Regions from separate parts of the Dermacoccus sp. 147Ba genome, predicted to be linked through region 1. Evidence: riboswitches for the same ligand, from Rfam matches in the RefSeq annotation. Region 1 holds a riboswitch; the other holds the start of a gene.
What was found. A riboswitch is a leader RNA that binds a small molecule or an ion and turns the genes downstream of it on or off. The one in region 1 is predicted to bind cyclic di-AMP.

Region 1 (15,646 bases):
AGGGAGCGCTTGGGGTCGAGGGTCTCGTCGCCGCGTCCGCGGTCGAGGTCGCCGATGATCCCGTGGACGACGACGCGGTTGCCGTCCTCGTCGTAGCCCGCGGCGTCACAACCGAGGATGCGCGGCAGCAGCTCAGGCGGGTGGCCGACGCCGCGCAGGGTCCACACGTCGTGCATGTTGATGGAGCTCGTGACGACCTTGACGAGCGACCATCCCTGCGGGACGTCGGGCTTGGGCTTCTCACGCACTTCGAGGCCCGCGAGCGGGTCGTCGGCGTTCTGGGACACGGCAACAGCAGCGATCATGCCTTCGATCCTGGCATCACCAACGCCCGACGTGGGCCGAACCGGATGTCGAGGTTGGCCGGCCCCACACATTCTTGCCCGAGGGCCGATCGGTGCTCCCGGCAGGATTCGAACCTGCGACACCCGCTTTAGGAGAGCGGTGCTCTATCCCCTGAGCTACGGGAGCGTCGTCCTCGCATCGCGTCGACCAGGCGGTGACGCACTCGCGTGAACGTCGCGGCGCGCTCCGCCCGAGGGGTTGCACGCGCAGCGGTCAGCCTAACTGTTGTCGGGCGGGCTGCTGTAGTCGCGGGGCGCCGCGCCTGCGCGGCGCCCCCTTGTGCGGCCACTGACCCGTCACGTTCTGGCCCGAGCGGGCGCGACTGCTGCTCCCCGACTGAATTCGTTTGCGGCCCGCAGAAGCGCTCCGAGAGGATGGCACCCATGCGAGCCGTCACCGAAGCAGAGATCCGTGCGTCCTTCGTCAACGCCTCCAAGGGCGAGGCGAAGCGCGCCAACCTGCCCGACCTCGACGGCATCGAGTGGGAGGGTCGCGACTACTTCGGCTGGATCGACCCCAAGCGCGAGCAGCAGTCGTACGCCACCTTCGTCGTCGAGACCGAGGACGGCGACGCAGTGCGCACCCTCCTCCTGCGCCGCGCCACCCCACCCAAGGAGCGCCGCAAGCTGCTGTGCTCCTGGTGTCAGGACATCACCGCCACCGACAACGTCACCCTCTACGTCGCGCCGCGCGCCGGAGCGAGCGGCCGCGTCGGCAACACCGTCGGCACGTCCATCTGCACCGACTTCTCCTGCTCGAGGAACGCCCGACGCGTCCCCAACGCCATGGAGGTTCAGGACGAAGCCGAACGCGTGGCCTGGCAAGAACTGCGCGTCGCCCAACTGCGCGAGCGCTCCCGGCACTTTCTCGACCTCGTCAGCGAGACGGCGTAGTCGTCCGGTTCACCGGGTCGAGCAGGCTCGCGGTCACCCGGCACTCAGCGCGTCGTCACGCCGCCTTCGCACCTGAACCGGGCCCCGTCAGAACACAACGGGGCGCCGCGTCAGTTCGGCACCACACACGCCCGACCGCGCGAGGCCTGTACCCCTCACGACACCCCGTCCACGATGACGTCGCTCACTCCCCGAAACGCACCGCACCCCCGCGCCAAGCCGCGTGATTTCATGGGTACCTGCCAGTAGCCGAGCATCTGGAGGAAGCCCCATGACGAAGCCGTGGACCCGCCCCGCCCACGCCATGCTCGCCGTGGCCTGGGGTGGCAACGAGTTCACTCCCCTGCTCGTCATGTACAAGTCGCAGCACCACCTGCCGGCGGTCACCGTCGACATCCTGCTCTTCGCCTACGTGCTCGGCATCATCCCGTCGCTGCTCATCGGCGGCCCGCTCTCCGACCGGTACGGGCGAGCCAAGCTCCTCGCTCCGGCCCCCTGGATCGCGATGGCCGGCAGTGCCACCCTCGCGCTCGCGCACGGCCAGGTCGCGGCGCTTTTCGCCGGACGCGTCCTGTCCGGCATCGCGCTCGGCCTCGTCATGGCCGTCGGCACGTCCTGGGTCAAGGAACTCTCCTCCCGCCCCCACGACGACGTACCCGACGGCACCGGCGCCAAGCGCGCCGCCATGTCGCTCACCGCCGGATTCGGCATCGGTGCGGGCGTCGCCGGCTGCCTCGCTCAGTGGGCGCCCTACCCCGACGAACTCGCGTACGTCGTCAACATCCTCGTCACGCTGAGCGCAGCAATCCGCCTGCGCGGCACCCCGGAAACCATCGACCTGACGAACCGCAACACCGGGCGCCTGCGCGACGACCTGCGCATCCCCGCGCTCGGCCACCGACGCTTCCTCACCGTCGTCCTGCCGGTCGCGCCCTGGGTCTTCGGCGCGGCCGCCTGCGCCTACGCCGTCCTGCCCGCCCTCATGAGCTCCCGCGTGACGAACGCACCCATCGCCTTCTCCGCGCTCCTGTGCGTCGTCGGCCTCACCTGCGGCTTCTTCGTGCAATCCCTCGGGCGCAAGATCGACCGCCCCGGCTCCGCACGGGCCGTGACGGCGGCGCTCGTCGTTCTCGTCGCCGGAATGCTGCTCGGCGCGCTCGCCGCGTCAGAGCTGGCCATCGCCACCGCGATTCTCGGTAGCTTCGTCCTCGGCGCCGGCTACGGCCTCGCCATGGTGAGCGGCCTGCTCGAGGTGCAGCGCATCGCCGGCCCGCGCGACCTCGCCGGCCTCACCGCCGTCTTCTACTCCGTCACCTACCTCGGCTTCGCGGTGCCGGCCATCATGGCGTGGGTCGCGGAACAGGCGGGCATCCACTACTCCGTGATGTTCCTCTTCGGCGCCGCGATGGCCGCCGCGTGCCTCGCCGTCGTCGTCCTCTCCGACCGACGCGAACAGCGCCTCAGCGCACGAAGCTGAACAGCGCCACCGCCACGAGCGCGGCGAGTACCATGCCGCCGATCGACGACGCGAGGAACCGCTCCGACGTGCGCTCCGGCACGAGATCGGGCCGACGGTGTCCGCCCGCTCGACCCGTGAGCGCCGACAGAACAACAGGCTCACGCACCTCGACGCGCTGCCCGGCGTAGGCCTTCACCCGCCGCAGGTCCGCATCACCGAACATCGCGACACCAGCCACGAGAAGCGGCTTGTCCGCGTGATCGAGGACGACGAGAGCATCCTCGGCGGGCCATCCGCGGAACCGACGCGGCACGATCGCTCCGATCTCGCTCCAGGCGATGAACGAGCGATCCCGCCCACCCGCGAGGTACTGCACACCGTCGTCGTCCACGCGCAGACGAACCGCGCGCTCACTCTGGTACGAGAAACCGAAGTACATGAAGAAAAAGAGGACGACGACGACAACGTTGCCGAGGAACGGACGCATGACGAGCACCGGCGTGGCCAGTACGACGAAGAGGAGAAATTCGCACAGGTGGTGGCGCAGGTAGGCCACAGCAGCTGCGTTGATCGTCACGGCGTCAAGTCAATCAGACCTAACGCCCGCTCGCCGGTGCGGGGGCGATCGAGCCCCCAAGACCCCACCGACCCCGCTACCGCCAGCCTTCTGCCCCATGTGCGCTGCGGCGCAAATGTGACGGACCGCTCTGTTTTCGAGCGTTCACGAGGAAAGACGCACGAGGGGAGCATTTGGTTGCACTCGAGTTTGATCTGATTCGTCGACCCCAGCCGGGCAATCGAAGACCGATCGTCCTGCTGTTCGGCTCGGTTCGTGGAAGAATCGACGGGCACCACGCCGCTCGACGTCTTCCGAAGGTCGCTCCCGATGCTTGCACGCCCCTTCTCCTCCGCCCGCGCTCTCGCCGGCGCCGCCGGTCTCGGCGTCATCGCTGTCACCGGCGCGTCCGCCGCGTCCGCGCTCCCCATGGCGCCGGGAGGCAGCAGCGCCATCTTCCAGTCGCCGACCTGCGGCGCGAACGGAACGCTCGTCACGGTCACGTTGACCAACGGCAGCGAACTCGTCCAGACGTTCACCGCCTCAGCGGGAGGCTCCCCCGTCTCCCCGGCGGCCACCACCGTGGCTCCGTACGCGTCGACGACGGTGACGTTGTCCATCCCGTCGGGCGCCGGCGCCGTCTACATCAATGCCGGCGGAGTCGGCGTCGGCTCGCTCCCGCTCGGCCAGTGCGCTCCGGCGCCGGAGCCGTCGACGTCCACCCCGACCTACACGCCGACGCGAACGCACAGTGCTCCCGCACCGACCACGGACAACGTGCCCGCAACCGGCCTGCCGAGCGCGACGAGCGACGTTCCGGCACCGACGGAGCCGTCCACCACCCGCTCCAACGAGATGAGCCCGACGGCCACCTCCACGCCGAGCAGCAGCGCGTCCTCCTCGTCGTCGTCCTCCACGTCCTCCTCGAGCTCGAAGACGTCGTCACGGACGCCGAGCAGCAGCGCGTCGAGCCTCGCCGCGCCCGCGTTCGACGACTCCGACGGCCCGAGCAACCTCACGCTCGCCATCGGACTCGGCGTCTTCCTCCTCGGCGTCGGTGGCGCAGCGGCCATGTTCTTCCGAGAGTTCAAGTAAGCCCGGGTCCACCAACGCGCGAAGGCGCCGCAAGCCCGAGGGCTTGCGGCGCCTTTGTCGTGCGACCGGTTCGGTCAGAGGCGGCCGTAGGAGGATCCGCGAACCACCGGGTAGAGACCCGACGGCATGCCCGCCTGGCGGGCTTCGTACGACATGCCGTTACCGGCGTAGATGCCGATGTGGCCCGGCGAGTAGACGAGGTCACCCGGACGCGGGTTCGAGACCGGCGTCGTCATGGCCCGGATGGCACCGGACTGGTGCGGAAGGTTGACGCCGATCTGCTTGAACACGTAGGCGACGAAACCGGAGCAGTCGAGACCCGTGGCCGGCGTGCTGCCGCCCCACGTGTAACGGATGCCCGTGTAGCGCGACGCGATGGCGACGACACCGGAGCGCGACGGCGTGGCAGCCGAGGCCTTCTGGTTCGTCATGCGCGTCGCGGCCGTGTTGACCGTGTACTGACGCGTGCGCTGCGTGGTCGCCGTAGCGGCCGGACGCGTGCGCTGCGTGGTCGCCGTAGCGGCCGGACGCGTGCGCTGCGTGGTCGCCGTAGCGGCCGGACGCGTGCGCTGCGTGGTCGCCGTAGCGGCCGGACGCTGACGCTGCTGGCCGTAGGCGTTCTGCTGGTTCGGCGTGCGGTGCTGCGTGACGGTGCGGCGCACCTGCGTGCGGCTGAGCTGCTGACGCTCCTCGCGCTCCTTCGCGGCGGCGCGAGCCTCACGACGCTCCTGCGCAGCCTTGCGCTGAGCGGCGAGGGCCTGCGTGGCGCGCTCGTTGCGCTGCGTCAGGGCCTGACGGACCTGCGTGCGCGAGGCCTTCTTGACAGTGGACTTCTTGGTAGCCGCAGCCTTCTTGGCCTGCTTCACGACGAGCGACTTGGCGGGGGTGACCGTCTTGAGCTCGAGCGGCGTCGTGGCGGCCCGCACGGCCTCCTGACGCGGCGTCGTCGGAGCAGCGCCTGCGGACGAGCCCGTCGCGGCGAGGCCTGCGACGAGACCACCGGTGACAGTGACGGCCGCGGAGACGCGGGTCAGGCTACGGGGGTTCTTCGACTGGGCGTGACGACCGATGGTCTTCTGGGTGGACAATGTGCAACCTCTCGAGCGCCTACGAGGTGAGCTGTCGGGTTCGGGCCAGTTGCTCAGCCCGGTCACGCCGACCTGTGCGGTCTCGTGCGTGACTTCACCCCAAGTCCGTGGCTCATGGCCTCGGACGAAAAGTGGGTCCCCCGCCCCTGTCACTGCGATCTCGCGGATAAGACTCGTACGCCCCGACAGGGCTGGGCGCGAAGGGCGAACGAGTGTTCTCGAACCGAACCGCAACCGACCGTAACGGAAAGATCACGGGCATGTGGAGTTGGTGTTCGCCGCGTCACGGCGCGGCAAACGCGAACTCCACCCGTGGGGGCATGACGCCCCCCGCCACCGCCGAAATCCGCAAAACCGTTACAGGCCGATTATGTGACAAACATCACACGCGTCAGCCCTGACGAACCTCCACGAAAACGTGGGACGCGAGGTCGTGCGGAAGCGACACCGCGTCGTCCAGCCGGTCGAGCACCGCAGCGTGCACACGCTCACCCTCGGCGCGCACGATCAGGGCCACCTGCGGCGCGAGGCCGACGCTCGTCAGAACAGCGAGCGACTCGGCGTCCGCCTGGGCCGGCTCACCGATGCGCCGCACGATGACCTCGACGGGCTCCTGGCCGGCGACCTCGACCAGCGACTGCACGCCGTCACGGAAGCCGATCGCCTCCCCTTCCCATCCCAGCTCTGCGAGACCTGGAATGGGGTTGCCGTAGGGCGACAGGCCCTTGTCGGCGATGAGTTCGAGAATCTTGCGCTCCACGCGCTCACTCATGACGTGTTCCCAGCGGCATGCCTCGTCGTGCACGAACTCGAGTTCGAGCCCGATGACGTCGACGAGCAGGCGCTCGGCGAGGCGATGCTTGCGCATGACGCGGGTCGCCAGCGTGCGCCCCTTATCCGTCAGCTCAATCCGCCGACCGTCACCGACGTGCAGCAGGTCGTCACGCTCCATGCGCGCGACCGTCTGCGAGACGGTCGGGCCGGAGTGGCCGAGGCGCTCGGCGATACGTGCGCGCAGCGGAGGGATGCCCTCTTCCTCGAGGTCATAGATCGTGCGCAGATACATCTCGGTGGTATCGATGAGGTCACTCACGAGGACAAGAGTGCCACCTCCACGGCCTCCTGCGTAGCCGTGCGCAAAGGTTGTACGGCCATAATGAGCGCCGACCGCACAGCACGACCCCCACGAGGAGTACCCCCATGGCACGCAGCGATCGCGATACGGCGAGTGGACGCGAGCGCCTCGCCCAGATGCAGGCCGAGCAGCGCCGCTCGGAGAAGAAGAAGCGCATGGCCCTGATCGCGGGCGGAGTCGCCGCGGTCGTCGCGCTCGGTGGAGGTGTGGGTTTCCTCGCGACGCGCGACTCTGGCGACGGAGGCGACGGCGGCACCGCCAGCTCCGACATCAAGGGCATGAAGACGTGGAGCAACCTGGGCCGCGACCACGTGGAGGGCGACCCCACGTTCCCCATGACGCCGCCCGCAGGCGGTAACCACAACCAGGCCTGGGCCAACTGCGGCGTCTACGACAAGAAGATCCCGGACAAGTACGCCGTCCACAGCCTCGAACACGGCGCCGTGTGGATCACCACCGACAAGGCGAGCAGCGGTGACATCTCCAAGCTGAAGAAGCTGGCCGGCCAGGACTACATGCTCATGAGTCAGTACCCGGGTCAGGGCTCGAAGATCGTCCTGACGGCCTGGGGCCACCAGCTCAAGGTCGACAACGCTTCGGATCCGCGCATCAAGAAGTTCATCGACGCCTACCTGCAGGGCCCCCAGACGCCTGAGCCGGGCGCAGCCTGCAGCGGCGCGTACGACCCGAACACGGGCAAGCTCGCCGGCCAGATGTGACGCTCGGACCTTCCATGACGGACGAAAAGAAACCGCACGACGGTGGGGGCCCCGAGCGTCATCGAAGCCCGGAGCCCGCGTCGGACGACGAGCGTCGCGACGACCTCACCTGGGCACAGGTACGCCGCCCGGCGGCCATCTCGCTGGTCGCACTCGTGGCCCTCGTCCTCGCCGCACTCGTCGGCATGTGGTCGGCGCAGCCACGTCACCCGGGAGCCGACAGCGTCGACGCCGGGTTCGCGCGCGACATGTCGGCGCACCACGCGCAGGCTGTCGACATGTCGATGACGGTGCGCTCGCGCAGCACCGCAGCCGACATCCAGACGCTGTCCTACGACATCGCGACGACGCAGGAGAACCAGCGCGGCCAGATGATGGCGTGGCTGCAGGAATGGGAGCTGCCCCTCGCGGTGTCCGGTGAGCGCATGGCGTGGATGGCGCGGACCGGCCACCAGCACGCTGGTCTTCCGAAGGGACAAATGCTCCTCGCGGACGGCCGGATGCCGGGCATGGCGTCCGGCGAGCAGTTGTCGAAGCTACGCGAGAGCCGCGGCAAGCAAGCAGAGATCCTCTACCTGCGGCTGATGATCGTCCACCACCGCGCGGGCGTGGAGATGGCAGAGGCCGCTCAGGCTGCGGCGAGCGACTCACAGACCGTCCGCCTGGCCAGAACCATGGTGGAGGGCCAGAAGAGCGAGATCAACCTCATGACGAGCATGCTCGCCAAGCGCGGCGCCAAACCCTGGAGCGATGCCGAAGCAGGTCAGAAATAGCCATCAGCACACAAAAACGAAGGGCCGGACGCCACGTGGGAGTCCGGCCCTTCGCCGTTCGGCGCGCACCCGAAGGCGCTGCGGCCGAACAGAACGAAGCACGCCACCAGGGGGAGGGAACGCGGCGCGCTTCGTCATGGTCAACGCTACAACGGGTCGACTTCGTTCCCGAAGGAACACCCACCGCGCGTGAGGTAGGTCGCATCGTCCCGGCAGGGGATTTCGCGTCAGCGAATCTCGTTCACGGCCAACGACGTTCGAGACGCCATGCCGAAGGGTCGTCGAGGTTCCCCTCGGCGGTTCGCACGAAAACAAGACGGTCGTGAAGGCGCGAGTGGCGACCCGCCCAGAACTCGATCTCATCGCAGTCGATGCGGTAGCCGCCCCAGAAGTCGGGCAACGGAACGTCGTCGGGGCTGCCGGTGTCGGGGTAGCGCGCAGCCATCTCGGCGTTCGCCGCTTCGAGCTCGGCGCGTGAGTCGAGCGGGTGCGACTGCTTCGAGACCCACGCACCGACGCGCGAACCCCACGGGCGTGAGTCGAAGTATGTGCGCACGACGTCACGCGGCAGCTCCCGAGCCGTGCCGGTGAACCGGATCGCGCGGAACATCATGGGCCACGTCAGCGCGCCCGCCACCTGAGGGTTGGCCGCAAGATCGGATGCCTTCGCCGACTCGAGATTCGTGTAGAAACCGGGTCCGTCGGTCTCGAGGTAGCGCATGAGCACCGTCCGCACGTGGGGTGCGCCCTGAGCGTTCGCCGTCGCGATGCTGATGGCCTCAGGCTCCGGCACGTCACCCAAAGCGTCCTGGCGGCGGCGCGCGTCGCCCACCCATTGCCGCACGAGGTCGTAGGGCGCCGGGGGCACCTGCGACTCGTCGAGACCTTCACCGTCGTAGTCGATTCGCACCTCAGTCATGCCCCCATCTTGCACCCGCACACCTAGACTGCTCCGAGTGAGTGCCGAGACCTCTGCCGCGGAAACCGTCGTCATCCCCGATTCGCTCAAGCCGAGCGACGGACGTTTCGGTTCCGGCCCGAGCAAGATCCGCCCGGAAGCCCTCCAGGCCCTCGCTTCGCGCTGGGCGCCCGTCATGGGAACCAGCCATCGTCAGGCACCGGTGAAGAACCTCGTAGCCGACGTGCAGGCGGGCCTCACCGAGCTCTACTCCCTGCCCGAGGGCTACGAGGTCGTCATGGGCGTCGGAGGCTCGAACGCGTTCTGGGACGTCGCGACGTTCTCCCTCATCGAGAAGCGTCAGCAGAACCTCGTCTTCGGCGAGTTCACCGCCAAGTTCGCCACTGCTGCGGCGGCACCCTTCCTCGAGGCTCCGCACGTCATCGAGGCACCTGCGGGCAGTGTCGCTTCCCCCGTCGCGACGGCCGGAATCGACACCTACGCCTGGGCGCACAACGAGACCTCGACCGGCGCGATGGCACCCGTGCAGCGCCCCGACGGCATCGCCGAGGACGCACTCGTCGTCATCGATGCGACGTCGGCGGCCGGAGGCCTGCCCGTCGATCTCACCGAGACCGACGTCTACTACTTCGCGCCCCAGAAGTCGTTCGCGAGCGACGGCGGCCTGTGGTTCGCCTTCATGTCCCCCGCTGCGCTCGAACGCGTCGCGCGCATCAAAGCGAGCGGACGTTGGATTCCTCCGTTCCTTGACCTCGACACCGCGGTGACGAACAGTCGCGCCTACCAGACGTACAACACGCCGGCCCTCGCGACGTACGCGCTCATAAAGGAGCAGCTCGACTGGCTCCTCGCAGGCGGCGGCATGGACTTCGCAGTGGGCCGTACGACCGCGTCGTCGAAGGCGCTCTACACCTGGGCCGACGCGCACGAACTGGCCTCCCCGTTCGTCAGCGAAGCCCAGCACCGCTCACTCGTTATCGGCACGATCGATTTCGCCGACACGGTGGACGCCGCCAAGCTGGCCGCGACGCTGCGCGCGAACGGCATCGTCGACGTCGAGCCCTACCGCAAGTTGGGCCGCAACCAGCTGCGCATCGGCATGTACCCGGCCGTCGACCCCTCGGACGTCGAGGCCCTGACGCGTTGCATCGACCACGTCATCGAACGTCTCTGACGTCACTGCTCAAGCGGGCGGGCCGAGCCCGCGCCGCTAGCATTTCCCAGGCTGCATTCCCAGGAAGGACGCTCATGCCCTCGGCCGCGAACCTCACTCGCGCCGTCGCCGAACACCGTTCCGCGACCGTCGAACTCGCCGACCACGCCATTCACCTCGATCTGACGGGGGCGCCGGATTCGACGCAGTCGACCTTCACGTCGACCTCGACGATCACGCTCGTCTCGAGCGAGTCGAGTGTCGAGATCGACCTCGTCGCGGTAGGGGAACCGCAGGTCGAACTCGACGGTGAGCGCGCCCGAGCGACGTACGCGGACTCGCGCGTGCGCGTCGAAGGGCTCACGCCGGGGCGCGAACACACCGTTACGATCACCGCGCAGTGCGTGTACGGCCACACGGGTGAGGGCCTGCACCGCTACCACGACCCCGAGGACGGCGAGACCTACCTCTACACGCACTTCGAGCCGACGGACGCCCGCCGGGTCTTCGCGTGCTTCGACCAGCCCGACCTCAAGGCTCCGTTCCGCATCAGCGTGAGCGCACCGACAGGGTGGCTCGTGCGTTCCAACGCCGAAGCCGAGCACAGCGCGAGCGAGGGCGCCGTCACGACGACCGACTTCGCCCCGACTTTGCCGATCTCGACGTACATCGTGTGCGTCATCGCCGGCCCGTACCACCTCGTCGAGGACGAGTGGGTGAGTGACGACGGCCGCCGCGTGCCGCTGTCGCTCATGTGCCGCCCCGCGATGGCGTCACGTCTGCCGAGCGCCGACCTGCTGCGCTGGACGAAGGCCGGGTTGCCCTGGTGCGAGGAGCGGTTCGGCCGTGAGTACCCCTGGGGCAAGTACGAGCAGATCTTCGTGCCCGAGTACAACATCGGCGCCATGGAGAACCCCGGCCTCGTGACGTTCAACGAGCGCTACCTCAAGCGCGGCGACGCCACCCGCAGCGAGCGCGAGGCACTCGCCAACACGCTTCTGCACGAGATGGCGCACATGTGGTTCGGCGACCTCGTCACGATGCCGTGGTGGGACGACCTGTGGCTCAAGGAGTCCTTCGCCGACTTCATCGGCACCCAGGCGAGCGAAGAGGTCACCGAGTTCGCCGACGCCTGGGTGACCTTCGGGCTCGGCCGCAAGATGTGGGCCTACTCCGCCGACCAACTGCCGACGACGCACCCGATCGTCGCGGACATCCCCGACGTCGAGGCCGCGCGGGCCAACTTCGACGGCATCACCTACGCCAAGGGCGCCTCCGTGCTGCGTCAGCTCGTTGCCTACGTCGGCGAGGACGCCTTCTACGCAGGAGTCTCGGCGTACTTCGCGGACCACGCGTTCGCCAACGCCTCGCTCACCGACTTCCTCACCGCCCTGTCGACCGCGAGCGGACGTGACATGAGCGCGTGGGCACAGGCGTGGTTGCGCACGGCCGGCCCGGACACCCTTTCGGTGGACGGTGGCGAGCTCGTGCGCGAAAGCCTCGACTGGAGCGCCGACGAACCGCCCGCCGCCCCGGCGGCACGCCCGCACCGCCTCCAGGTGACGTCGTTCTCCGTCACGGACGACGGCTGGACGCCCCTGGATTCGGAGTGGATCGACGTCACCGACGCACGCACTCCCCTGCCCAACACGGGCGCCGTCACGCTCGTCGACGACCACGACTGGACGTACGCGCGCATCGTGCCCGACGCCGCCACGTTCGACGCGTTGACGGGTCATCTCGCGGCGCTCGAGCCGACGAACTCGCGTGCCGTCGCGTGGGGTCAGCTGTGGCACGCGTGCCGCGACGCGCAACTTCCGACGCAGACGTTCTGCCGGACGGTGCTCGGGCACATCCCGGCAGAGCGCTCCCCCGCCGTCGTCGACGGCGTGTGCCTCAAGTACGTCACGGCCGTCACGACGTATCTCCCCACCTCGATGCGCACTGAGTGGGGGGACGCGCTGTGGCGTGTCGCGCGGGATGCCTACACCTCGGCCCTCGACGGTGACCTGTACGACGCCTTCGCACAACCGACCGCACGCCTCGATCTCGCGCTGGCGTGGCGACGCGTCCTCACGTGGGCTGCCGGCATCGCTCCCGCGGCGCAGCACGAAATGAGGGCAATGCTCGACGGCCCCGACGGTCTCTTCCACCCCGACGCCGACGAGCGCTGGGCCTTGCTCGTCTCGCGCGCGGCGCACGCCGGCGAGCACGAGGTCGACGAGGTGCGGGCCGAATTGGATCGCGAACTCGAGCGCGATACGACGAAACGCGGCATCGCACAGGCCATTGCCGTGCGCGCCGCGCTGGCGACACCACAGGCGAAGCTCACCGCATGGGAGCGCACCGATGACGAGTCACTGACGAACGAGGAGGTGGCTGCCCTCGTCGCCGGCCTCACGCACCCTGCGTCGGTGCTCTGCGCTCAGGGCGTCGCCCTGCAGGCGCGTTACCTCGATTCGCTGGAGCGGTGGTGGAACGGACGCAGCCAGGTCATCGCCTCGAAACTCGCCCGTGGGCTGTTCGGTGTCGTCACCGATGCCGAGGCCGCTCAGGCCTGGCTCGACGGGCGCGTCGAGGCGCCGGGAGTGTTGCGCCGCATCGTCATCGAGGAGGTCGACCAGCTACGCCGCGCCGAGCGTGCCCGCGAGAACGCGAGCGCCGCAGCCTCCGTCTGAGTCAGAGGCTCGCGAGCTGGGCGAGGATCGGCACGAGCACGAAAGCCGCGAGCGCGACGAGAACGATGAGGCGACGGGTCTTCGGGGTCATGCCGCCGATTCTCTCACTGCGGGTTCGCGCACCGCGGCGTCGCCGCTCTGGCCGGCCAAGACGCTCGCCACAGCGCTGACGCGCTCGTCGTCGGTGTGGTCGAGGTCGCGCTCACTGCAGTGCAGACGCGGACGCATCGCCATGACGTCACGCGAGTCGTAGTGGCGGGCGTGCATGAGCGCCACCCCCGCGACCAGGGTTGCAAGGCCGACGGCGATGCTGCCGACGAGGATGGTCCAGCGGGCGCCGAACGTGTTGCCGATCCAGCCGATGAGCGGAGCGCCAACTGGCGTGCCGCCCATGAGGATCGCCATGTAGAGCGCCATGACGCGACCTCGCAGCGCCGGTGCGACGCTCAGCTGAACGGTGGCGTTCGCCGTCGTCAGCGCCGTGAGCGACGCGAGGCCGACGGGCACGAGGAAGATGCCGAAGAGCCAGACGTTCGGAGCGATCGCGGCGAGCGCCGAGAACACCGTGAACGACACGAGCGCGAGCATGAGAAGGCGCAGCGACGGCGCCTTGCGGCGTGCGGCGAGCAGAGCGGCTGCGAGCGAGCCGACGGCCATGACCGACGAGATGACGCCGTAGGCGCGGGCGTCGGCGTGGAAGACCGTCGTCGCCATGAGGGCCGTCGTGATCTGGAAGTTCATACCGAACGTGCCGAGCACGAAGACGAGCCCCATGATGAGCTGCAGGTCGCGCCGTCCCTGGACATAGGCGAGCCCCTCGCGCACTCCACCGCGGCCCTTGCGCCTGGGCGCCGGACGTAGTTCGCGGGGGTTCATCGCGGCGAGTGCCACAAGAACGGCGACGAACGACAGCGTGTTGACGACCATCGACCACCCCGCGCCGATGCTGGCGATGAGCAGGCCGGCGACGCCGGGGCCGATGAGGCGCGCCGCGTTGAACGAGGCCGAGTTGAGACCGACGGCGTTCGTCAGGCGGCTCTCGGGAACCATCTCGGAGACGAAGGCCTGACGCGTCGGGTTGTCGAGCGCGGTCGCGATGCCCTGGGCGAAGGCGATGGCCATGACGGCGCCGAGGCTCGCGGTGTCGGTGAGCAGCAGAACGGCGAGCAGCGCCGAGGTGAGCGCGAGCGCGCTCTGGCTGAGCATGAGGAGGCGACGCTTCGGGTAGGCGTCGGCGAACGCTCCGGCGAGCGGGGCGAGGAGGACGACGGGCGCGAACTGCAGCGCAGTGACGAGGCCGAGGGCAGCGGCGTCGTGGTCGGTCAGCTCGGTGAGAACGACCCAGTCCTGGGCGACGCGTCCGACCCATGTGCCGACGTTCGACACGAGTGCGCCGGCGGCGTACAGACGGTAGTTACGGATGGACAACGAGGCGAATGTGGGGCTCGTGGTACCTCCTCGGCTCGCGGGACGGGCGGGTGATCACGTCCAGTAACGCCGGAATGCCGCGGAATATTCCGTACCTATGCTTTGGTGACGCGCGTCTCGCCCTCGGGGTCGAAACCGTCGTCGTCGCCGTGGTCGTCCCTCTCGTCCTGAGGCCCGTCGACGAGGGTGATGTCGTCGTCGAGATCGTCGTCGCCCAACTGGTCGTAGGGCGGCTCGGCGTCGACCGGCTCATCGGCCGCCCGAGCATCGAGCGACTCAGTGGTCGGCGACCCTGCGTCGGACGGTTCATCGCGACCCGGCGTCGTCGGCAGCGCAGCCCCGCGCCTTCTTTCTGGGCTCACGTCTCCCCCGCGCAGCCCGAACGCGACCAGAACGAGCGCCGCGAGTTCCCGGGTGACGGTGCGATCGCCCTCCTGCCACGCGGCAGCGGGGTCCGGATCGAGCGATGCGAGGACGCTGGGACGCAGCGTCGTCAGGCCTTCGAGCGCGAGGAGACGTTCACCGCCCGGCATCGCGCGCAGGCGCGCGACGCGCCCGGCCCGCAGGGCGTAGCGAAGGCGGGTGAAGCACCACGGAATGAGTGCGAACAGGATGGGCACGAGCGCCGTCAGGAGTCCGAGCGTCAACGAGAGCCTGCCGAGACCGTCGGCGAGGTCGTGGCCCGACGCGGAGAGGTTGCGCCCCGTCGTCGCCGCGTTGTCGAAGGGGGTGCGCACCTCCTGGCCGACGAACGGGATCTTCGCGACGGCGCTCGCAGCGTCGGTCATGTTCTGAGCGAGCGAACCGCTGCCGGTTTCCAGCTTCGTCGCGCCGTCCTCGGCCACGAGCACGCGGCCGTGCACGATGACGCCCGCCCACACGGCGAGCAGACACCACAGCGCGAGCAGCGCGTCCGCAACGAGCTGACGCGTCCGCCGAGCCGAATCGTCGGCGTAGAACCGCAGGCTCATGACACCTCCCCCTTCGTTCGTCCTGTCCCCATCCTAGGAACGCCTTGCACCGCAGAACGACGCGTTCAGCACGCAAACCCATCCAGCAGACATCCAGAAAACTTCCAGACTCGACGATCAGAATGGTCGGTATGAGCACACCCGAGGCACGCATCCTCATCGTCGAGGACGACACCAACATCCGCGACCTTCTCGCCACGAGCATGAAGTTCGCCGGTTTCGATGTCGCGGTTGCCGGCAGCGGCAGCGAAGGCCTCGGGCTCGCCGCCACGCAGGATTTCGACCTCGCCGTGCTCGACGTCATGTTGCCCGACATGGACGGCTTCACCGTGACGAAACAGCTGCGTGACGGCGGCCGTGAGCTGCCGATCGTGTTCCTCACCGCCCGTGACTCGGTCGACGACACGGTCAAGGGCCTCACCGTCGGCGGTGAC
Region 2 (15,646 bases), on a different contig from region 1:
GCTCGCCGAGGTTGGCGAGGATCTCGTCGCTACGGTCCCCGCCGGTTCCGAGGCCGAGCAGGAGTCGCCCCCCGGGCGCGACGAGACCACGACCGACGGCGAGGAGAGCCTCCAAGCCCCCCTCGTTGTGGGCCATGTCGATGATGACGGTGATCGACTCGTCGGGGCTGCTCGGCTTGGGCACGGTGTAGACGTTCATGCGGCCCGGGTTGAGGTTCGCGTCCGGGGCGAACGTGCGTAGCCCCTCGACGACGGCGCTGCGCGGAAGTCCGAGCGCCAGGGCACCGGCCGCCCCCGCGAGAGCGTTCGCGATGTTGTGGGCGGAAAGCCCGGCCATCGTCATGGGCACGTCGTCGAGGGAGACGAGTGAGTCCACGCCCGAGTCGTCGATACACACGATGTCGTTGTCGATGACGGTGAACGCCTTGCCGTGTGCGGCCCGTGCCTCACGGATGCAGGGCGCTTCCGGGTCGAGTGTGAAGGTGATGATCTGCGCGGGCGTACCGACCCGCATCGCCCAGACACGGGGGTCGTCACCGTTGAGCACGCACCAACCGCTCGGTCGGGTGACCTTGGTGATGATGGCCTTGACCTCGGCGAGCTGGTCGACGGTGTCGATGCCGCCCGTACCGAGGTGGTCGGGCGACACGTTCGTCACGACGCTGACGTCGTTGTACGGCACACCCATTCCGCGGTTGAGCAAGCCGCCTCGCGCGGTTTCGAGGACGGCGACCTCGAGGCCGGGGGTGGCGAGCACGGTGCGAGCACCCGAGGGTCCCGAGTAGTCACCCCTCTCGACGTGTTCGCCCATGACGAGCACACCGTCGGTGGAGCTCCACGCCGTCTTTCGCCCCGCGGTCATCGAGATGTGCGAGACGAGGCGCGTGGTCGTCGTCTTGCCGTTCGTTCCGGTGATCGAGATGACCGGAACCTTCGGCTTGGACATGGTTCCGGCGGGGCCCGGTTCGGAGGCGAGAACCGCGTCGGCGGCACGTCGAACGGCGTCGGAGGAGGACACCGGGTCGAGCAGATCCGTGAGAGCCGCAGCCACGGCGCGGCCCAACGCGCGGCCGCGTTCGAGGTGCTTCCACGGGAAGGCCACGACGTACTCCGAGGGTTCCTCGCCGTGGCGAACCCGGACACCGAGCTGACCCGTGCCGCTCGCAGCGGCAACACGACGCGTGACGACCTCGACGAGGCGCATGACGGCGCGGTCGCGGACGGCAGAACCCTCGTCGCCGAGTCGCGGGCGGCGCGCGCGAAGCAGGGCGAACGCTTCGCTCAGCTGTTCCGGTTCACTGCTCAGCCACCCAGAGACGTCGATCGTCGTCTTGATCGCGGGGCGCGGGAAGTAGAGGTTCGGGCCCTCGAGAACGCGGTTGCCGAGCAGGCGGACACCTGCGGCCTGCGTGCCGTCTGCAGTCATGAGGTTCACCCTAGAACGGGTGTGCTTCACCTGCATCCGCCCGACACGAGCTGGACGCCTACTGACCCATCGCGTGGACGCCGCCGTCGACGTGGACGATCTCGCCCGTCGTCGCCGGGAACCAGTCGGACAGCAATGCCGCGCATGCGCGCGCGGCGGGCACCGCGTCGGAGACGTCCCAACCCAGCGGAGCACGGTTGTTCCAGGTCTCCTCGAACTGCTCGAAGCCCGGGATCGACTTGGCCGCCGTGGTGCGGATCGGGCCGGCGGCGACGAGGTTGCAGCGGATCCCCTGCGGGCCGAGGTCACGTGCGAGGTAGCGGTTCGTCGATTCGAACGCAGCCTTGGCCACGCCCATCCAGTCGTAGACGGGCCAGGCGAACTTCGCGTCGAACGTCAGCCCGACCACGGCGCCGCCGTCCTTCATGAGGGGCTCGGCAGCCTTCGCGAGGGCTTTGAGGGAATACGCCGAGGCGTGCAGTGCCGTCGAGACGTCCTCCCACGTGGCGTCCATGAAGGTGAACGCGCCCTGCGGTGCGAAGCCGATCGAGTGCACGACGCCGTCGAGCGAACCGATGATCGGCTCGAGGCGCTCGGCGAGGGTCTCGAGGTGCTCGGTGTTCGTCACGTCCAGTTCGACCACCTCGACGGGCTCGGGCAGCCGACGGCTGATCGTCTGCGTGATCTTCATCGTGCGGCCGAAGCTCGTGAGAACGACCTCGGCGCCCTCCTCCTGGGCCAGGCGCGCCACGTGAAAGGCGATCGAGGAGTCCATGAGGACGCCGGTGACGAGGAGCTTCTTACCTTCGAGCAGACCCATGGTGGTGCCTTTCGTGCGGGGCGGAGCGGAGTGGAGGATGCGGGCTGGGTCAGTGGTCAGTGGCCCATGCCGAGGCCGCCGTCGACGGGTACGACAGCACCGTTGATGTAGGCGGCCTCCGGCGAGGCGAGGAACGTGACGGCGGCTGCCACCTCTTCGGGGCGGGCGAAGCGCCCGGTGGGGATGGCGTCCTTGTAGGCCTTCTGCCGGTCCTCCGGCAGCGAGGACGTCATTTCGGTCTCGATGAAGCCGGGCGCGACGACGTTGGCCGTGATGCCACGGCCCCCGAGTTCGCGGGCAACGGAGCGGGCGAGACCGACGAGACCGGCCTTGCTCGCCGCATAGTTGGCCTGGCCCGGAGACCCGTAGAGTCCGACGACGCTCGAGACGAAGATGAGGCGCCCGCCCTTGCGGCGGATCATGCCGGTCGTCGCGGCGCGGGCGCAGCGGAACGCGCCGGCGAGGTTGGTGTCGATGACACGGTCGAACGACTCGTCGCTCATGCGCATGAGCAAACCGTCGTCGGTGATTCCGGCGTTCGCGACGACGACGTCCATGGGGCCGCCGAGCTTCTCCTCGGCCTCCTTGAACGCCTTCTTCACCGAGTCGGAGTCGCTGACGTCGCCCGCAACCGCGGGCATGCCCGCGACGTCCTCACCGGCGCGCGAAAGGATGACGACGGCGTCCCCCTGGTCACGGAACCTCTCGGCGATGGCCAGACCGATACCTCGGTTGCCTCCGGTCACCAGTACGTTGCGGCTCGCCATTCACCCTGTCCTTCGTTCGCAGCATGTCGTGTGGTCGGGCGCGGGCGCGCCGGAATCAACCTCGCTCAGCAACGTATCCACTACCCCCGGGTACTCCAATTGGGACGAATCGTGGTGAGTCGTAAGCTGGAGCCATGGCACGAGCAGCTTCCTCGCGGACGGGCAAGGGTGAACAGCCCCGCCCCTCGGCGACGAGCCTGCCCGAGTCGGCCGAGGACGACCAGAACCGCCGAATGCGTGGCTACCTCATCTCGATGGCCATCCGGACGGTCTGCTTCATCGCGGCCGTCGCCACCTGGCAGGTCAGCCGCCCGCTCAGTGTCGTGTGCTTCGCTCTCGCTGCCGTACTGCCCTACGCGGCCGTCGTGTACGCCAACGCGACGGGCAAGCGGCGCATCGACCGCATGGGTGCCGTCACTCCCCCTCCGGTGCCTCCCAAGGAGATCCATGGATCTGCGGACCGCTCTTCGCGATGACCCCGCCGAGCTGATCTGCAGCGCGAAGGGGTGCCGACGCCACGCGACGTGGGCTCTGCGGTGGAACAACCCGAAGCTGCACGACGCGCAACGACGCAAGGTCTGGCTCGCGTGCGACGAGCACGAGGTGACGCTGCGCGACTTCCTGTCTCTGCGCGGCTTCTACCGGGACAGCGTCCGGCCCGACGCCCTGGATCCGCACGACGGCTGAGGCGCCTCGCGGGAACCTGCTCGTCCCTGATGCCCGGCGTCAGGGCGGCGAACAGCCCTACTATGCTGGTGGGGTGCTTCGACTGCTCTCCACCAAACGCTGGCTCACGTGGTTGCTCGTCGCGACACTGTGGGCCACGATCTGCCTCGTCGCAGGGCGCTGGCAGTGGAATCGCTGGCAGGAGAAGTCGACGATCCAGGAGCGGATCGACACGAACTACGACGCCCGACCCGTCCCGTTCGGTGACGTTCTCGAGGATGGCCGGGCCCCCGCCAAGGATGACGAGTGGAAGCAGGTTCGCGGAACCGGCTCCTATCTCGGTGATGTCCGCATGGTGCGCAACAGGCCCGGCCCCGGCGGCGATTTCGGCTACGAGACCGTGGACGTCTTCGCCGTCGACGGCATCAAGGTGCTCGTCGACCGCGGGTGGGTGACCAACGGCTCGAGCGCGGCGAAGCCGAGTTCTGTTCCCGCGTCGCCGCGTGGCCAGGTGACGGTGACCGGTTGGGTGCGGCCGAGCGAGAAGAGCCTCGGCCGGCCGCCGGTCGAAGGCCAGCTCTCCTCGATCTCGACGGCCGACGCCGAGAAGGCCACGGGTGAGCAACTCGTCGACGGCTACGTCCGCATGCGCACCGAGTCGATGCCCGACGGGACAACTCCCCCGCGACCGCAGGCCCTGGAGCGGCCGTCGCAGGGCATGGCGGCCGGCATCAATCTGAGCTACGCCATCCAGTGGTGGCTAGGCATCGTCGCCGGATACGCCTTCGTCCTGATGCGCGCCCGGCGTGAGTACCTCGACGGCCTCGAGACGGCCAATCCCGCGTCCGCCGACGAGGTGCAGGCACAGGAGGGCGCGACTGCCGCGCGTCCGAAGCGCGAGAAGAAGCGCAAGCAGCGGATCTGGGACGAAGAGGACGAGTGACAGGATGAAGCCATGGACTGTGGACTGAACGGACGGACGTACATCGTCACCGGCGCCTCCGGTGGCCTGGGCCTCGCGACGGCGAAGGTGCTCGCGGCGGACGGCGCTGACCTCGTCATCGCCTCACGCGATCAGGAGCGGATCGACGCGGCGGCCGAGCAGCTCCCGACCGGCGCGAACGTGCGCGCGGTCGCGGCTGACCTCGCCGACCCGCAGACCGCCGCTCGCCTCATCGCCGTCGCCAAGGAGAGCTTCGGCCGCCTCGACGGCGCCGTCGTCTCCGTGGGTGGACCGCCCGCGGGCAAGCTCGGTGACACGACCGAGGAGCAGTGGCGCGCAGCCTTCGACAGCGTGTTCCTCGGCGGTCTGCGCATGGCACGCGCGGTGCTGGACGAACCCTTCGAGCCGGAGGCTCAGATGGCCGTGACGATGGTGCTGTCGTCCTCGGTGAAGTCGCCGATTCCGGGGCTCGCCATCTCCAACGGTCTGCGTCCCGGCCTCGCCATGGCTGCGAAGACGCTGGCTGACGAATACGGCCCGCGCGGTGGCCGCGTCAACGTCCTGCTCCCGGGGCGTATCGACACCGACCGGGTGCGCTCGCTCGACGCCGGAACGGGCGACGCGGAGGCGTCGAAGAAGCAGGCCGAGGCCGGTATCCCGCTGGGGCGCTACGGCACGCCGGAGGAGTTCGGACGCGTCGCCGCCTTCGTCACCAGCCCGGCGGCGTCGTACCTGTCCGGCATCGCCCTACCGGTGGACGGCGGATCTCTGCGCACCCTCTGACGGCGCTTCCCCGCCTGGGGCCGGCGCCCCCATGGCGGGTCGTTGGCGAGCCGCGAACCCTCGTTGCTCATGGGCGGTGGTCATGACGGCCCCGTCACCACCGGGTGAACGCGTACGCGGCAAGATGCCCGGGCGTCGGCGACCGGCGTTCAGTCGTCGCTGAACTGCGTGGCGTGCAGGTCGGCGTACAGGCCGCCCGCGGCGAGCAGTTCGGCGTGCGTTCCCTGCTGCACGATGCGCCCGCCGTCGAGCACGACGATGCTGTCGGCGCGGCGAATGGTGGAGAGGCGGTGGGCGATGACGAGCGCCGTGCGCCCCACGAGCGCGTTCGCCAGCGCCGCCTGCACCGCGCGCTCGGACTCGCTGTCGAGGTGGGCCGTCGCCTCGTCGAGCACGACCACGTCGGGGGCCTTGAGCAGCAGCCGGGCGATGGCGAACCGCTGCTTCTCTCCCCCGGACAGCCGGTGTCCGCGATCGCCGACGACGGTGTCGAGACCGTGCGGCAGACGTTCGACGAGGGCCCAGACGTGCGCCGCGCGAAGGGCTTGCTCGAGATCGCGGTCGGTGGCGTCGGGGCGTGCGTACAGGAGGTTGGCCCGCACGGTGTCGTGGAACATGTGCGCTTCCTGAGTCACGACGCCGATGCGCTGGGCGACCGACTCGAGGCTCACCCCGGTGAGGTCGAGGTCCCCGACCAGGACGCGCCCCTTCGTCGGGTCGTACAGCCGGGGTACGAGCGAGGTGAGCGTCGTCTTTCCGGCACCGCTGCGACCCACGAGCGCCACGACGCTGCCCGGTGCGACGTCGAGGTCGATGTCGCGCAGCACGAGCTCACCGGCGTCGCGATCACCGCTCGAGGTCGTCTCGAGCGATGCGAGCGACACGTCATCGGCGCTGGGGTAACCGAACGAGACACCGTCGAAGCGGACGCCGAGCGGGCCCGGCCCGAGGGCGACCGCGTCATCCGCCTCACGGACGAGCGGAGGCAGGTCGAGCACCTCGAAGATCCGCTCGAAGGAGACCATGGCCGCCATGACGTCGACGCGCACGTTCGACAGAGCGGTGAGCGGGCCGTACAGCCGTCCGAGCAGGGCGGCCATGGCGAGCAGCGTGCCGACCGTCATGGTGCCGTCCACAGCGAGCAGACCGCCGACGCCGTAGACGAGTGCGGTGGCGAGCGACGCCATGAGCGTGAGGGCGACGAGGAACATGCTGCGCTGCGTCGCGATGGACACGCCGATGTCGCGCACGCGGGCGGCGCGGGCGTCGTACTGCGCCGATTCGTCGCTGCGCCGGCCGAAGAGCTTGACGAGCAGGGCGCCGGCGACGTTGAAGCGCTCCGTCATCCGTGCGCCCAGTTCGGCGTTGAGAGTCATCTGTTCGCGGGTCAGACCGGCGAGACGACGGCCCAACAGGCGCGTCGGGAGGAGGAACAGCGGCACGAGCACGAGCGCCGCCACCGTGAGCTGCCACGACAGGGACGTCATGGCGACGAGGAGCACGGCGAGGCTGACGACGTTGCTCACGACCGTCGACAGCGTCGTCGTGAACGCCTGCTGAGCGCCCACGACGTCACTGTTGATGCGCGTGACGAGCGCACCCGTCTGGGCGCGCGTGAAGAAGGCGATGGGCTGGGCGAGCACGTGCCGGAAGACGTCGGCGCGCAGGTCGAAGATGAGTCCTTCGCCCAGGCGCGCGGACAACCATCGCTGCACGACGGTCACTCCCGCGCCGAGGACTGCGACGGCCGCCACGGCGAGCGAGAGGATGACGACGACCTGCCGATCGCGCGGCACGACACCGTCGTCGACGATGTGCTTGAGCAGCAGTGGCGTCGCGACGATCATCACCGCGTCGACGACGACGAGAACGAGGAAGACCGCGATGGTCGAGGTGTATCGCGTGGCGTATCCGCCGACGCGACGCACCGTGCCCGGAGCCAGGCGCTGGTCCTTGACCGTGGCGTCCTTCGACATCGAGCGCATCATCTGCCAGCCCGGGCCCATCATCGACACGGCGCGGCTCCTGACCTCAGCATGCGAACGGTCTCACGTCGATCAGGCGAGGGAGACGAGGTCGGCGTAGTCCGGACCCCACAGGTCCTCGACACCGTCCGGCAGGAGCAGGATGCGTTCGGGGTTGAGGGCCTCCACGGCGCCGTCGTCGTGGCTGACGAGCACGACGGCACCCTCGTAGTTGTTGAGTGCGCCGAGGATCTCCTCACGGCTGGCCGGGTCGAGGTTGTTCGTCGGTTCGTCGAGCAGCAGCACGTTGGCGCTCGAGACGACGAGCAGTGCCAGGGAAAGGCGGGTCTTCTCCCCGCCGGAGAGCACCCCGGCCGGCTTGTCGACGTCGTCACCGGAGAACAGGAACGAACCGAGCACCTTGCGCACCTCGGTCTCGCCCAGCTCGGGCGCCGCGGACTTCATGTTGTCCAGCACGCTGCGGTCGACGTCGAGGTTCTCGTGCTCCTGAGCGTAGTAGCCGATCTTGAGGCCGTGGCCCGGCAGGATGCGCCCGGTGTCCGGGGCGTCGACGCCCGCGAGCATCCGCAGCAGCGTCGTCTTGCCCGCGCCGTTGAGGCCGAGGACGACGACCTTCGAGCCACGATCGATGGCGAGATCGACGTCGGTGAAGATCTCGAGCGAGCCGTACGAGCGCGAGAGCCCCTCGGCCATGAGCGGTGTCTTGCCACAGGGCGCAGGCTTCGGGAAGCGCAGCTTGGCGACCTTGTCCTGTACGCGCTCGCCCTCGATGCCGGCGAGCATCTTCTCGGCGCGGCGGGCCATGTTCTGGGCCGCGACGGCCTTCGTCGCCTTGGCACGCATCTTGTCGGCCTGGGCGAGCAGCACCCCGGCCTTCTTCTCGGCGTTCAACCGCTCGCGCTTGCGGCGCTTCTCGTCGAGTTCGCGCGCCTGCAGATAGGCCTTCCAACCGACGTTGTACTGGTCGATCTCGCTGCGGTTGGCGTCGAGGTGGAAGACCTTCGTCACGACGGCGTCGAGCAGTTCCACGTCGTGGCTGATGACGATGAGCCCGCCGCGGTAGGTCTTGAGGTAGTCGCGCAACCAGATGATCGAGTCGGCGTCGAGGTGGTTGGTCGGCTCGTCGAGAAGCAGGGTCTGAGCACCCGAGAAGAGGATGCGTGCCAACTCGATGCGTCGGCGCTGACCACCGGACAGGGTGCGCAGCGGTTGCTCGAGGATGCGCTGCTCGAGCCCGAGACTGGAGGCGATCGACGACGCCTCGGACTCGGCGGCGTACCCGCCCTGGGCGTCGAACTCGGCATCGAGACGGCTGTAGCGACGCATCGCGCGCTCGCGCACGTTGTCATCGTCGCTGGCCATCGACGCCTCGGCCTTGCGCAGATCGGCGACGATGGCGTCGAGGCCGCGCGCCGACAGGATACGGTCGCGCGCGAGGACATCGAGGTCACCGGTGCGGGGATCCTGCGGCAGGTATCCCACTGCCCCGGAGCTGACCACCTTGCCGGCAGCGGGCAGACCCTCACCGGCGAGCACCTTCGTCAGGGTGGTCTTACCGGCACCGTTGCGCCCGACGAGTCCGACACGGTCACCGGCGGCCACCCGGAACGTGGCGCTCTCGAGCAGGATGCGCGAGCCGGCGCGCAGTTCGATGCCTTCGGCGGTGATCACAGGGCAGGGCTCCTCGAAAGAACGGTGAAGGGGTGTACGGCTCCGACACGCCGGACGGGAGCGCTCGGCTCGCGTTACATACGGCGAGGCGCGTGAAGCCCCAGTAGTCTACGAGAGATGAATCGGGGTGGACGACGCCGTCCGCCTTCACAACGGAGGTTCTCTTGACGTTCAACGACAACGCGCAGCTGGACACGTCGCAGGTCGAATCCGGTGGTTCCGGAGGCTTCGGCGGTGGCCGCGGCGGGATGGGCGGAGGTACGGCCGTCGGCGGTATCGGCGGTCTCATCCTCATGCTCATCTTCGCGTTCTTCGGCATCGACATCACCGGCAGCGGTGGCGGGAGCAGCTACCCCGGCGGCGCGAGCGGCCTCAACCAGTACAGCCAGGACACGCAGGACGTCTCCGGCTCGAACGACCGGGTCTCCCAGCAGATCCAGGCCTGCAAGACGGGTGCTGACGCCAACGAGGACGACACCTGCCGCGTGATCGGAACGGTCAATGCCGTTCAGGCCTACTGGGACCAGGCGCTCCCGGACTTCACCGGCGGTCGCACCGAGTACGAGTACGCGCCCACCAAGCTCTACAGCGGCCAGACGTCCTCCGGTTGCGGCACCGCGAGCTCGCAGATGGGGCCGTTCTACTGCCCGAACGACCGGAAGGTCTACATCGACACGAGCTTCTTCCAGGAGCTGTCGAGCACCTACGGCGCCGACGGCGGCAACCTCGCTCAGATGTACGTCGTCGCGCACGAGTACGGCCACCACATCCAGGACCTTCTCGGCGCCCTGGGTCGCGCCCAGCAGGACCCGAAGGGGCCCGAGTCCGGATCGGTCCGCCTCGAGCTGCAGGCCGACTGCTACGCGGGCATCTGGGTCAACCACGCCACGGAGGCCAAGGACAAGAACGGCACCACGCTGCTCCAGCCGGTCACCGAGGCCGACATCAAGTCGGCGCTGTCGGCCGCCTCGGCTGTGGGCGACGACCGCATCCAGCAGAAGGCCCAGGGTCGGGTGACTCCGGAGTCGTGGACGCATGGCTCGTCCGAGCAGCGCCAGAAGTGGTTCCTGACCGGTTTCCAGAGCGGCCAGTTGAACTCCTGTGACACCTTCAACGCCCAGGATCTGGGCTGAGAATCGCGGCGGATTCACGAACATGTGGGTTACCTGACAACTTGGTGCACGCTCGATTTGTATCGCTCGTGATCAGTCTGTAACCTTGCAGGGTCGCACCGAAACGGTGCGGCCCTGCTTCGTCGCTGAGTCCCGTCACGAAGGCCAGGTATCACTTCGCATGATGCGGAGCGACGGGAACGGTGCACCCAGCATCCGGGCCACTTCGGTGGTTCTTGGGGTAAAGCTCACTTCGGTGGGCCGAGAATCTAGGATCTCGAACCCGACAGGTCATGCCTCGTAAGCGCTCCTGGAAATGAATCGACATGAAGAACATGTCCCGCCGCTCCTTCATGGCCAACACCTCCAAGGTTGCCGTCGGCACGGCTCTGGCCTCCTCCGCTCTCGGCGCCGTCTCGGTTGCCAGCGCCTCGAACGCCAGCGCCGTCACGGCCGCGTCCGCGCGCCGCGCCGTGGCCAAGGCTTCGAGCCGTCGTGGTGCGCCCTACGTGTACGGCGCTTCCGGCCCGTGGCGCTTCGACTGCTCGGGTCTGACGAGCTGGTCCTACCGCCAGGTCGGCCGCTACCTGCCGCGTACGGCCAACCAGCAGTACCGCTCCTCCTACCGCGTTTCCCGCGCGTACGCCCGTCCGGGCGACCTGGCGTTCCTCACCTCTGGTGGTTACGCCTACCACACGGGTATCTACGCCGGTAACGGCATGGTGTGGCACGCTATGCGTCCGGGTACGCGCGTGTCGCTCTCGCGCGCCGGTGCCAGCTACCGCTTCGGTCGCGTCTGATCCGCGAGCCTCTGCGACGTTTCGAAACGGCCCCTCGTCCTCCGGGACGAGGGGCCGTTTCGCGTCTCTCCACTGTGGGCAATCGACCGGCTTCCACACGGGTTGCGTTTTCTCGCGGACGTCACGCGAGATAACGACACGACGAAGGCCCTCACCACAGTGGTGAGTGCCTTCGTCGTCAGGGTCGACGCGACTCAGGAGGACCGGAGCCGCTTTCGCCCACCTCTTGTCAGACGTTGAAGCCGAGCGCGCGAAGCTGCTCGCGACCGTCGTCGGTGATCTTGTCCGGGCCCCACGGCGGCATCCACACCCAGTTGAGGGTGTGGCCCGTGACGACGTCGAGCAGGGACGTGGCGACCTGCTCCTCGATGACGTCCGTGAGCGGGCAGGCCGCAGACGTCAGCGTCATGTCGATGACGGCGTGCTTGCTCTCGTCGACGGTGATGCCGTAGACGAGGCCCAGGTCGACGACGTTGATGCCGAGCTCGGGGTCGACGACGTCACGCAGGGCCTCCTTGACCTCCTCGACCTCGACGCCGGAGTCGCTGACTCCCTGCGCCTGGGCGCGCTCGGGCGCCTCGGCCTCGTTGGCGGTCACGTCGGCCGTGATCTCGTTGTCGGTCATGCCTTGGTCTCCTCCGTGGTGGATGCGGCGCCCCCGGTCAGGTCGAGACCGAGTTTGCCGAGCGAGTCCTGCAGTGCGGACCACGACAGCAGGGCGCACTTGACGCGCGCGGGGTACTTCGAGACTCCGGCGAGGGCGATGGCGTCGCCGATGACTTCCTCGTCACCGGCAGCCTGGCCCTTGCTCGTGAGCATCGTGCGGGTGGCACCGAAGACCTCCTGGGCTTCACGCAGCGTGAGCCCGATGAGGTTCTCGGCAAGCATTGACGCCGACGCCACGGAGATCGAGCAACCGATCGAGTCGTAGCTGACGTCCTTGATGACGGCGTCGTCGCCCTCGCCTTCGACGTCGACACGCAGGGTGATCTCGTCACCGCAGGAGGTGTTGACGTGGTGGCTCTCGGCGCCGAACGGCTCGCGCAGGCCCGCGTGCTGCGGGCGCTTGGAGTGCTCGAGAATGAGCTCCTGGTACAGATCCATCTCAGACCTCCAGACCGAAGATGTTCGGCACCCGGTCGAGCGCCGTGAGGAACGCCTCGACGTCGTCGGCCGTGGAGTAGACGTTGAAACTGACACGGCTGCTCGCCACGGCGCGAAGACGTCGGTGCAACGGCCACGCGCAGTGGTGACCGGTACGAATGGCAACACCGGCGTCGTCGAGAATCTGCCCGACGTCGTGCGGGTGCACCCCGTCGACGACGAACGCGACCGCACCGAGCCGGGCACCTGCGTCCTGGGGGCCGAGCACGCTGACCCAGGGACGCTCGTCGAGGCCGTCGAGCGTGAGTTGGATCAGATCCTGCTCGTGACGCAGCACGTTGTCCATGCCGAGCGCCTCGAGGTAGTCGCACGCGGCGGCGAGACCGACGGCCTGGGCGGCGTTCGGCGTGCCCGCCTCGAAGCGCTGGGGCGGGGGCGCGAACGTCGTGCCTTCGAGCTTCACGATCTCGATCATCGATCCGCCGGTGAGGAACGGAGGCATCGCCTCGAGGAGTTCGTGTTTGCCCCACAGCACACCGATGCCGGTGGGACCGAGCATCTTGTGGCCGGAGAAGGCGAGGAAGTCGACATCGAGCTGTGCCACGTCGACGGGCATGTGCGGCACCGACTGGCACGCGTCGAGAACGACGAGTGCCCCGGCCTCGCGAGCGATCGTTGCGAGGTCATTGACGGGGTTGATCGTGCCCAGCACGTTGGAGACGTGGGTGAAGGCGACGACCTTGGCCCGCTCGGTGATGACCTCACGCGCCGAATCGAGGTCGACGAAACCGTCGTCGGTGATCTCGATCCAACGGAACGTGGCGCCGGTACGACGTGCGAGTTCCTGCCACGGCACGAGGTTAGCGTGGTGCTCCATCGCCGTGACGACGATCTCGTCACCGGGGCCCAGCGCAAACTTCGAGGCGATCGCCTCATCGACGCCGTCCATCGCGCCGGGCGCGCCGGCATTGCTGAAGGCGTACGCAACGAGGTTGAGAGCCTCGGTGGCGTTCTTGGTGAACACGATGTCGTCGGCTCGCCCACCGATGAAACGGGCGATGGTCTCGCGCGCGCCTTCGTAGGCGTCGGTGGCTTCCTCGGAGAGCTGGTGGGCTCCTCGGTGCACCGCAGCGTTCACGGTGCGGTAGAAGTCGCCCTCGGCGGTGATGACCGACTCGGGGCTCTGCGACGTCGCACCGGAGTCGAGGTAGACCAGCGGCTTGTCGTCGCGGACGCGGCGCGCGAGCAGCGGGAAGTCCTCCCGCACGCGCGCCGCGTCGAAGGATGCGTGAGCCATGATCAGGCCTTCGCCTCCGCAGCGGCGTTGACGTAGCGGTCGTAGCCCTCGGCCTCGAGGCGGTCGGCCAGCTCGGGGCCACCCTCCTCGGCCACCTTGCCGTTGACGAACACGTGGACGTGGTCGGGCTTGATGTAGCGCAGGATGCGCGTGTAGTGCGTGATGAGCAGGACGCCGCAGTTCGTCTCGTCCTTGGCGCGGTTGACGCCCTCGGAGACGATGCGCAGCGCGTCGACGTCGAGGCCGGAGTCGGTCTCGTCGAGGATCGCCATCTTCGGCTTGAGAAGCTCCATCTGCAGGATCTCGTGGCGCTTCTTCTCGCCGCCGGAGAAGCCCTCGTTGACGTTGCGCTCGGCGAAGGCCGGGTCCATCTTGAGGTTGCCCATGGCGCCCTTGACATCCTTGACCCACGTGCGCACCTTCGGTGCTTCGCCGTCGATGGCCGTCTTGGCCGTGCGCAGGAAGTTCGAGACGGTGACGCCCGGAACCTCGACGGGGTACTGCATGGCGAGGAAGAGGCCCGCACGGGCGCGCTCGTCGACCTCCATCGCGAGGACGTCCTCACCGTCCAGCGTGACGGTGCCCGACGTGACCGTGTACTTGGGGTGGCCGGCGATGGAGTAGGCCAGCGTCGACTTGCCGGAGCCGTTGGGGCCCATGATGGCGTGCGTCTCGCCCGAGTTGATCGTCAGGTTGACGCCCTTGAGGATCTCCTTCGTGCCGTTCTCCGTCTCGACGGTCACGTGAAGATCGCGGATTTCCAGCGTTGACATGCTTGTTCGTCCTTCTGTCAGGAAAGTTTCGGGGGTGCTCAGGCGGGGATGCCGACGAGGATGTTGTCGCCCTCGAGCTTGGTCGGATAGACGTTGACCGGCTGCGTGGCCGGCAGGCTCATCGGCTCGCCGGTGGCGTAGGCGAACTTCGAGCCGTGCAGCCAGCACTCGATGCCGTCGTCCTCCACCTCGCCCTCGGAGAGGGAGACTGCGGCGTGCGAGCACGTGTCGTCGAGCGCGTGAACGTCACCGGCGGAGTCGCGCGCGATGCAGATCTGCAGGTCGTCGATGTCGACCTTGATCGCACCCGGCGTACCGATGTCGCTCAGCTGCGCCAGCTTGACCCACTCGACGTTCGCGTCGCTCATGCCTCGGCTCCTGCGCTCTCCACGAGCTTGGCCGTGGCGGCGAGTTCCTCGTCGATGGCCTCCATGAGGGGCTCGACGACCTCGGCGACACCGATCTTGTTCACGATGTCGGCGAAGAAGCCGCGCACAACGAGACGACGTGCCTCGTCCTCGGGGATGCCACGAGCCTGCAGGTAGAACAGCTGCTCGTCGTCGAAGCGGCCGGTCGAGGAGGCGTGACCCGCACCCTCGATCTCGCCGGTCTCGATCTCGAGGTTCGGCACGGAGTCGGCACGGGCCCCGTCGGTGAGCACGAGGTTGCGGTTGAGCTCGTAGGTCTCGATGCCCTCGGCCTCGGCGCGGATGAGCACGTCGCCCACCCAGACGGTGCGGGCCGTCTCACCCTGCAGCGCACCCTTGTAGGTGACGAGGGAGGTGCAATTCGGCGCGTTGTGGTCGATGAACGAGCGGTGCTCGAGGTGCTGACCGGAGTCGGCGAAGTACACGCCGAGGAGCGTCGCCTCTCCCCCGGGCCCGGCGTAGCGGACGTTCGAGTTCATGCGCACGATGCCGCCGCCGAGCGTCACCGCGATGTGGCGGTAGCGCGCGTCACGGCCGACGAGTGCGTCGTGCTCGGCGAGGTGGAGAGCGTCGTCCTCCCAGCGCTGCTCGGTGACGACTGTGAGGTCGGCGCCGTCGCCGGTGACGATCTCGACGTTGGCCGTGACCTGGGCCGAGCCGGTGTGCTCGAGGATGACGAGCGCCTTGCTGTGCTGCTTGGCCTCGATGACGAGGTGAGCGTTGGCCCGCTTGTCGCCACCCTTGCCGTCGACCGCGATGCGCACCGGCGTGGCGAGCTCGGCCTCGGCCGGGATGACGACGTGGTCGGCGTTCGGCGTCAGGGACGACGCGAGAACCGAACCGCGGTCGCTCGGCACGAGTACGGTGCCGCGCGGAGCCTCACCCTCGGCGAGCGTGCCGGACTCGAAGCCCTCGCCCGTCACGGTGACCGTGACGGCCTCGGGGTCGGTCTGCTTCTCGGCGAACAGCGGCGAGAGGCGGTCGACGGGCGTGAAACGCCACTCCTCCTCGCGGCCGCTCGGGACACCGAAGGCACCCAGGTCGAAGGACTTGCGGCGCTCGGCGCGCGAC

Region 2: it holds a riboswitch for cyclic di-AMP, as region 1 does, so the genes downstream of both, EVU97_RS03195 (C40 family peptidase) here and EVU97_RS15235 (C40 family peptidase) in region 1, are expected to answer to the same signal.

What each region holds. Positions count from the first base shown of each region.
Region 1 is NZ_SEHL01000007.1:107,239-122,884, reverse strand. Features, by position in the region: gene EVU97_RS10575 (zinc-binding dehydrogenase) at 1-305, opposite strand, end outside; tRNA gene EVU97_RS10570 (tRNA-Arg) at 399-471, opposite strand; gene EVU97_RS10565 (FBP domain-containing protein) at 729-1,238, shown strand; gene EVU97_RS10560 (MFS transporter) at 1,510-2,715, shown strand; gene EVU97_RS10555 (hypothetical protein) at 2,699-3,274, opposite strand; gene EVU97_RS10550 (hypothetical protein) at 3,584-4,348, shown strand; gene EVU97_RS15235 (C40 family peptidase) at 4,423-5,436, opposite strand; cyclic di-AMP (ydaO/yuaA leader) riboswitch at 5,440-5,611, opposite strand; gene EVU97_RS10540 (metal-dependent transcriptional regulator) at 5,828-6,529, opposite strand; gene EVU97_RS10535 (DUF3105 domain-containing protein) at 6,637-7,290, shown strand; gene EVU97_RS10530 (DUF305 domain-containing protein) at 7,305-8,063, shown strand; gene pdxH (pyridoxamine 5'-phosphate oxidase) at 8,305-8,982, opposite strand; gene serC (phosphoserine transaminase) at 9,020-10,156, shown strand; gene pepN (aminopeptidase N) at 10,231-12,813, shown strand; gene EVU97_RS10510 (MFS transporter) at 12,901-14,241, opposite strand; gene EVU97_RS10505 (hypothetical protein) at 14,337-15,212, opposite strand; gene EVU97_RS10500 (response regulator transcription factor) at 15,344-15,646, shown strand, end outside.
Region 2 is NZ_SEHL01000002.1:195,153-210,798, reverse strand. Features, by position in the region: gene EVU97_RS03245 (Mur ligase family protein) at 1-1,426, opposite strand, end outside; gene fabI (enoyl-ACP reductase FabI) at 1,485-2,246, opposite strand; gene fabG (3-oxoacyl-ACP reductase FabG) at 2,303-3,013, opposite strand; gene EVU97_RS03230 (DUF3099 domain-containing protein) at 3,148-3,489, shown strand; gene EVU97_RS03225 (hypothetical protein) at 3,461-3,700, shown strand; gene EVU97_RS03220 (SURF1 family protein) at 3,774-4,622, shown strand; gene EVU97_RS03215 (SDR family oxidoreductase) at 4,635-5,405, shown strand; gene EVU97_RS03210 (ABC transporter ATP-binding protein) at 5,555-7,411, opposite strand; gene EVU97_RS03205 (ABC-F family ATP-binding cassette domain-containing protein) at 7,463-9,061, opposite strand; gene EVU97_RS03200 (neutral zinc metallopeptidase) at 9,226-10,194, shown strand; cyclic di-AMP (ydaO/yuaA leader) riboswitch at 10,308-10,495, shown strand; gene EVU97_RS03195 (C40 family peptidase) at 10,500-10,973, shown strand; gene EVU97_RS03190 (metal-sulfur cluster assembly factor) at 11,203-11,598, opposite strand; gene sufU (Fe-S cluster assembly sulfur transfer protein SufU) at 11,595-12,077, opposite strand; gene EVU97_RS03180 (cysteine desulfurase) at 12,079-13,374, opposite strand; gene sufC (Fe-S cluster assembly ATPase SufC) at 13,377-14,147, opposite strand; gene EVU97_RS03170 (non-heme iron oxygenase ferredoxin subunit) at 14,186-14,515, opposite strand; gene sufD (Fe-S cluster assembly protein SufD) at 14,512-15,646, opposite strand, start outside.